2 regions of the Kinneretia sp. DJ1R-11 genome follow, and region 2 is predicted to be linked to the other one. Evidence: predicted binding sites of a transcription regulator. Region 2 holds the regulator's gene; the other holds the start of a gene.
The links. The regulator FliA, encoded in region 2, starts transcription of late flagellar genes. The targets are predictions, from matches to a motif close to CTAAAGTTTNNNNNNNNNNNGCCGNTA.
Positions count from the first base shown of each region.

Region 1: a site for FliA is predicted at 2,003-2,029, ahead of fliD (flagellar filament capping protein FliD). Genes of this name have one in related genera too.

Region 1 is NZ_JAJIRR010000020.1:2,785-6,194, forward strand. Features, by position in the region: gene LNV23_RS22640 (flagellin N-terminal helical domain-containing protein) at 1-789, shown strand, start outside; gene LNV23_RS22645 (flagellin N-terminal helical domain-containing protein) at 1,105-1,953, shown strand; gene fliD (flagellar filament capping protein FliD) at 2,133-3,410, shown strand, end outside.
Region 2 is NZ_JAJIRR010000006.1:266,038-269,447, forward strand. Features, by position in the region: gene LNV23_RS12905 (sensor domain-containing diguanylate cyclase) at 1-109, shown strand, start outside; gene LNV23_RS12910 (methyl-accepting chemotaxis protein) at 246-1,616, opposite strand; gene LNV23_RS12915 (RNA polymerase sigma factor FliA) at 1,699-2,412, opposite strand; gene LNV23_RS12920 (MinD/ParA family ATP-binding protein) at 2,431-3,255, opposite strand; gene flhF (flagellar biosynthesis GTPase FlhF) at 3,291-3,410, opposite strand, start outside.

The DNA of each region.
Region 1 (3,410 bases), on a different contig from region 2:
AACACACAGCTCTCGCTGGCCACCTCTATGCAGCGCCTGTCGTCCGGCATGCGCGTCAACTCGTCCAAAGACGATGCAGCAGGTCTGGCCATTGCCGAACGCATGCAAGCTCAAGTGCGCGGCATGAATGTCGCCGTGCGCAATGCCAACGACGGCATTTCCTTGGCCCAGACCGCTGAAGGCGCTTTGTCGAAAGTGGGCGATTCGCTGCAACGCATGCGTGAACTGGGCGTGCAGGCTCGCAATGCCACCAACACCACCACCGACCTGGACTCGATCGGCAAGGAGTTCAAGGAACTCGGCGCTGAAATCCAACGCGTGCTGGCCGGCACCACCTTCAACGGCACGGCCATCTTGGGTGGTGGCGCGGGCGCCAAGGATTTCCAGATCGGCGCCAACACCACGGCCAATGACATCGTCACGGTGACCACCACCGATCTCACCGCTGATGCCGACATCACGGCGGTGACCAACGACGCGATTGACAACACCAAGACGGTGGCCGACCTGAAGACCACGATCGACCAAATCGACACGGCCATCAACACGGTCAGCTCGACGCGCGCCACCCTGGGTGCAGCCCAGAACCGCTTCGAGGCCGTGATATCCAATCTGATGGTGTCGGTGGAAAACCAGAGCGCGTCACGCAGCCGCATCATGGATGCGGACTACGCCTCGGAAACCGCCAATCTGAGCCGAGCCCAGATCCTGCAGCAAGCGGGCACGGCCATGGTTTCGCAGGCCAATCAGATGCCCCAGCAAGTGCTGTCTCTGCTGCGCGGTGGCTGAAGCCCCAGGCCCTACAAACTCCATCTGAACTTCGCTCCGCCCCGGGCTAGCCCCGGGCGCGGAGCTTTTTTATGGGCGTGGTTTTGCCCCCTATTCCTGCTTTCAGGAGGCCAGAGACTGCTCAAGAATTTGCACATCGGGATGAGACATTTTTTGCATCACCCGACGTCCGGACCCAAGCTGACCCCAACGCCATGACGGCCAGCTTGATCAGACCGGGCGAGTTGCCGGGACAGCATCAAGTTCAGGCTTGAAGCCAACCCGAATGACACGCCGGCCTGGCCGGGAGTTGCCGGATTCTGTAGGAGTTCTCAAATGCCGCAAACCATCAACACAAACATTGCCTCGCTGAATGCGCAGCGCAATCTGAATATGTCGCAGGGCTCATTGGCCGTGTCCATGCAGCGACTATCCTCGGGTATGCGAGTCAACTCCGCCAAGGACGACGCCGCGGGCCTGGCCATCGCCGAGCGCATGCATGCCCAGGTCCGAGGCATGAACGTCGCCATCCGCAATGCCAATGACGGCATCTCGCTGGCGCAGACGGCTGAAGGCGCCTTGTCCAAAGTGGGCGACACCTTGCAACGCATGCGAGAACTGTCCGTTCAGTCCCGCAACGCCACCAACACCACCACCGACCTCGATTCCATCGGCAAGGAATTCGGTGAATTGGCCTTGGAAATTGGGCGCGTGCTGGCCGGCACCACCTTCAACGGCAAAAAGATTCTCGGCGCCGACGCGGTCACGCCGCAGGAATTCCAGGTTGGCCCCAACACCGGCGCGGAAGACACCATCACGGTGACCACCTCCGACATGACCGCGGACCCGACCATCACGGCAGTGACCGCCGCCGTCATCGGCAATGCCTCGACCACCGCCGACCTCAAGATCATCATCGATGACATCGACACCGCGCTGAACACGGTCAGCAGCCAGCGCGCGACCTTGGGTGCCTCGCAGAATCGTTTCGAAGCGGTGATCTCCAATCTGCAGGTCTCGGTGGAGAACCAGAGCGCAGCGCGCAGCCGCATCATGGATGCTGACTATGCGGCAGAAACCTCCAACCTCAGCCGCACTCAGATCCTGCAACAGGCCGGCAATGCGATGGTGGCCCAGGCCAACCAGTTGCCGCAGCAGGTGCTGAGCTTGCTGCGCGGCGGTTGATCCATCCGCGGCCGGCCCTGAGGCCAGCTCCGCGGGCGTCAATTCAGCACTCAAGTCCAGGAACAACCGGCCGATACCGCCTTTGCGTATCGGCCTTTTTGTCTAGCCCCCGCGAACCTTCGCCGCTTTGAGAACAAGACACGGTCGCGGAACCATCGCAAGCCACAGGGAGCCCCATCATGGCAGCCATCACCTCCGCCGGCATTGGCAGCGGCCTCGACATCGAGTCCTTGATCACCAAGCTGGTTGCAGTGGAACGCCAACCGATCAGCACGCTCAAGACCGCCACCGATGGGCTGAAGACCCAGCTCTCGGCCTATGGCAAGGTGCAAAGCAGCTTGTCGGCTCTGCGCGACGCGGCCGCCAAGCTGACCAACCCTGAAACCTGGGGGGCCGGCCTGGGCACGTCCAGCGACAGCAACAGCATCACAGTGACACCGGGCAGCGGCGCTGCGGCCGGCAAAGTTTCAGTGTCGGTCAGCCGCTTGGCCACTGCCCAGTCCGTGTCCACCAGCTACCAACCGAGCACCGGGCCGATCGGTCAGGGCACCTTGACCATCGAGCTCGGCACTTGGAATGCCGACCAAACCGGCTTCGACCCCAAGGCCGGTGCCAGCGCCATCAGCATCGACATCAGCGACGGCAGCAATTCGCTTGCCCAGATTCGCGACAAGATCAATGCCGCCAAAGCCGGCGTACAGGCTTCCATCGTCACCGACCAAGGTGGCTCGCGCCTGGTGATGCGCTCCACCGAAACCGGGGTCAGCAACGGCTTCCGCGTCGCCGTGGTCGACGGTGACGGACTGCTCGACGGCCAGGGCCTGGATGCGCTGTCCTTCGACCCGCGCAGCCCTGAGCTGTCCAAAACCACACAGAACCAGGCAGCCGGCAATGCTCTGGCCAAGCTCAATGGTCTGGATATCGAGTCCGAGACCAACACGCTCAAGGAGTCCATTGACGGCTTGACCATCAACCTGCTCAAGACCACCACGAGCGAAGTCACGCTGAATATCGCGTCGGACAAAGAGGCCATCAAGAAGGCCATCAATGACTTCAGCACTGCCTACAACTCGGTGGCCAGCTTGCTGCGCGACCAGACCAAGTACGACCAGGCCAACAAAACCGCTGGGGCCCTGCAGGGCGAGGGCTCGGTGCTCAGCGTGCAGTCTGGGCTGCGCGGCGTCAGCGGCGGATCCACCACTCTGGGTGGCAAATTCAGTCGCCTGTCCGACCTGGGCCTGGACCCCAGTGCCGACGGCACGATCAAGGTCAACACGGCCAAGCTGGAAACCTCCATGGCCGACCTGGACAGCATCAAACAGCTGTTCATGGGTGTTGACAGCAGCAATGCCGAGAACAACGGCCTGGCCCAGCGCATGCGTAAATTCGCCGACCTGGCCCTGGGCATCGACAGCAGCCTGAGCACCCGGCAAAAAGGCTTGCAGGACCGCATCACC
Region 2 (3,410 bases):
GACCCTGTACCGCCCAGGCGAGACCCTGGAAGTGGCCCTGGACCGCGCCGATGTGGCGCTCTACGAGGCCAAGCACACGGGCAAGAACCGCGCCTGCGTCGCGCCCTGAGAGTCGCCATCAAAATCCTTCTGGCGTCGTTGGACCGGCTTGCCGTACTGAGCGTACTGTCTGCACCGGTCCGCCTAGCCAGACCTGCTTCGCTGGCTTTTGCTGGCGACTCTAATGCTCGGAGCGCGCCAAGGGTTCAGAAGCCAAAGGCCAGCCGCAAGCCACCCCAATGGCGACCCTGCACGGTGATGGGCGCCGAGGCCTCCTTCAGTAGCACGAAGCGGCCGCCGCCCATATCGCGGCGGTAGGTCTGCAACAGGAAGGGGCGCTGATTGCGGGCCGAGGCCAGGCCGGTGCGGTCGTTGAAAATGCGCCGGTAGCGGCTGTTGGCCGTGTTCCAAACCACATCGCCGGGGCGCTGCGGCTGGCAGTACTTCTTGTTGTGGGTGGCCACATAACCATTGCGATCCACGGCAATGCAGTACACCACCTTGTCGCTGAGCTGCAGCATCGCTTCCTGAACAGCCGGAAAGAGGCGGTCGGCGAGTTCGACAAAGTCGCTCAAATGTTGAGCCGGCTCGCTGCCGGCGACCGGGCGATAGCGCTCATCGAAAAGTTGCTGCATGGAGATCTTGCGGCTCTGCAAAGCCTGCTCCAGCAACTCGGCAATCTGTGCGGCGCCGCGCTGCGCCGCCTCGATGTACAGCGCGTCCTCGACCTTGATGCCCGAGGCCGCGATCTGCTCGATCAGCTCCTCTGACAGCTTCAGGAAACGATTGCTGCACTGCGCGGCACTGTCCAGGCTGATCATGGCCTGCTGGATCTCCTGCTCCAGTTCAATCGCACGATCGCCGAGTGAGGCTGTGATGCGCTCGCTTTGCTGGGCTGAACTGGCGATGCGGTCGACATCATGCTCGACATCGGCGAAGGCTTGGTGAATGGCGCTTTTGTGTGCCTGACCCCCATCGCTGCGCAGCTCGCGGCTGAACACTTCGATGCGCGCATCAAGAGCCGACAAAGTGCCCATGATGGCCTTGGAGGAAGCGTCAACCTTGCCGGCCAGGTCCTTGACCGCATCGGCGACGACGCCAAAGCCGCGCCCGGCCTCGCCAGCGCGTTTGGCCTCCACCGATGCATTGAAGGCGACCAAGCGGGTTTGTAGGGCGATTTTGCTGATGTCTGAAGCCGCGTCGGACACCTCGCGCAAGGTCTGCACGATTCCGCCAACCTCGTTGCCAATGCCAGCCAGGGACTGGCGGGCCCGCAGCACCGCGTGACGGCTTTGCTCGGTGGCCTGGTTGATGCCTTGCTGGGCTTGCTGCACCTGGACCAGTTCGCCGGACAGGGCGCCCATGGCTTCGCACTGAGTGTTCACCACCTTTTGGGCGTCTTCCAGCACGCCGCGCACCTCGGCGGCATCGCGCCCGACATGGGACACCGAGCGTGACAGACTCTGGACCAGCTGGGTCAGAGCCTGGCTGCCGTCGGCTGCGGCCTGGGGCGATCGCGGCTTGGGGTCCGCCCCTGCAGGCGCGCCCGGCGTGCCCCGCTTCATTCCGAAAAACATAGGCCCCTCCCCTTGGGCACGAGTCGCCCGGCTGCCTTGCAGGCTAGCAGCAAAGTCCGACGGGCGCCGCTGAAGCGGAGAATTACCAATCGCGCAGCTTGACGCGCAGGCGGGCGATGGCCTGGCTGTGCAGCTGGCAGACGCGCGATTCGGTCACCTTGAGCACGACCGCGATCTCTTTCAGGTTCATGTCGTGCTCGTAGTACATGCTCATCATGTGCTGCTCGCGCTCGGGCAGGTTCTTGATGGCCGCCACCAGGGCCTCGCGCATGCGGTGGTCCTGCAGGCGCAACATGGGGTTGTTGCTGTGGTCGGCGACATGGCGATCGAGGAAGTCCTCGTCTCCCTCGTCGCCCGACATGTCTTCGAGGTAGACCAGCTGGGTGCCGCGTACCTTGCCAAGCAAGTCCTGGTATTCGTCCAGCGGGATCTTCATCTCGGCGGCGATCTCGCTCTCGACTGGCGCTCGGCCCAGCTGCTGCTCGAGCTTGCGCACCGCGCCTTCGATCTCGCGCTGCTGGCGGCGGGTGCCGCGGCTCATCCAGTCGCCGCCGCGCAGCTCGTCGAGCATGGCGCCGCGGATGCGCTGGGTGGCAAAAGTTTCGAATTGCACACCCTGGCCAATGTCGAAGCGCGAGAGCGCATCGGTCAGGCCGATCAGACCGACCTGGATCAGGTCGTCGATTTCGATATTGGCGGGCAGCTTGGCGATCATCTGATGCGCCAGTCGTCGCACCAGGGGGCTGTACTGCTTGATCAGCGAGGAGTTATCGAGGCGGCCTTTGGCGGTATACATCATCAGCTCCTGCGGCAATCAGTAGGTGGCAGCCATGGCCGGGCGGGCAGCGGCCGTCATGCGCACGGGCGGGCGCAGCGGGCTGGCGTTGACCGAGGCTTCCAGCGCGGCTCCTGGCGGGGCGGCCAGCAGCAACTCACGGGCCAGATGGCGGATCTCGGGCGAGACCGGTGCCGTCGGCGGTGTCTTGGGATCCAGGCAGGCCCAGTCGCGCAGCACGGCACCGAGGAAACCATCGGCGCAAGAGCTGATCTGCTGGGCAATGCGGTCGGACAGGCGCAGCTGCGGCGAGCTGGCCAGCAGCAGGCTGTAAACCATCAGGCCGGCGCGGCTGGCCAACCACTTCATTCCGGCGTAGGCATGGGTGACGCTCATGCTGTCGGTGTCAGCCAGCAGCACCGGGCGCACCTCGCGCAGGGCCACCACGCGGGCCAGTTCGGCCGCGCTGGCGTGCAGCAGCACGACATCGGCAAAGGGAGCGGCATCGGTCACCGCTTCCAGGAACTGGGCGGCCGAGCCGTTGGCATTGATATAGCGCATCGGCAGGCCGCGGGCGGCCAGGTAAGACACATCCTTGGACAGGCTTTCAATGCAAGAGGCCAGGTCCACGCTGGCCAGCTCAGAGGGCTTGGGCGAGCTCTCGCCGGCATCAACCACCAGGGTGTGCAGGCCCAGCTCGGCAAAGGCCGCGCACAAGCCTTCCAGCAGCACGCCGCCGCCCACCACATGGGGGTTGCTGACGACTGGGATGAAGCGCACCCGCGAGCTGGCGAACAGGCGGCGCAAGCCATGGGCCTGGTCCTGCGGGGCGTGGGATGAAGAGGTGCTGTGAGCGTCGCGCATGATGGGTGAGTCTCGGTTGGCTGCTGCGTCAGGGCTCAGAACATGCCCATGGCGGCAGTGTGCGAAGAGCCAAGCGCGGGCCCTCCGGCGAAAATCAGGTTCACATCGGCGCTGTCCATGCGCCAGGCGCCGGCGGCCGTGCTGCGCAGCGCGCG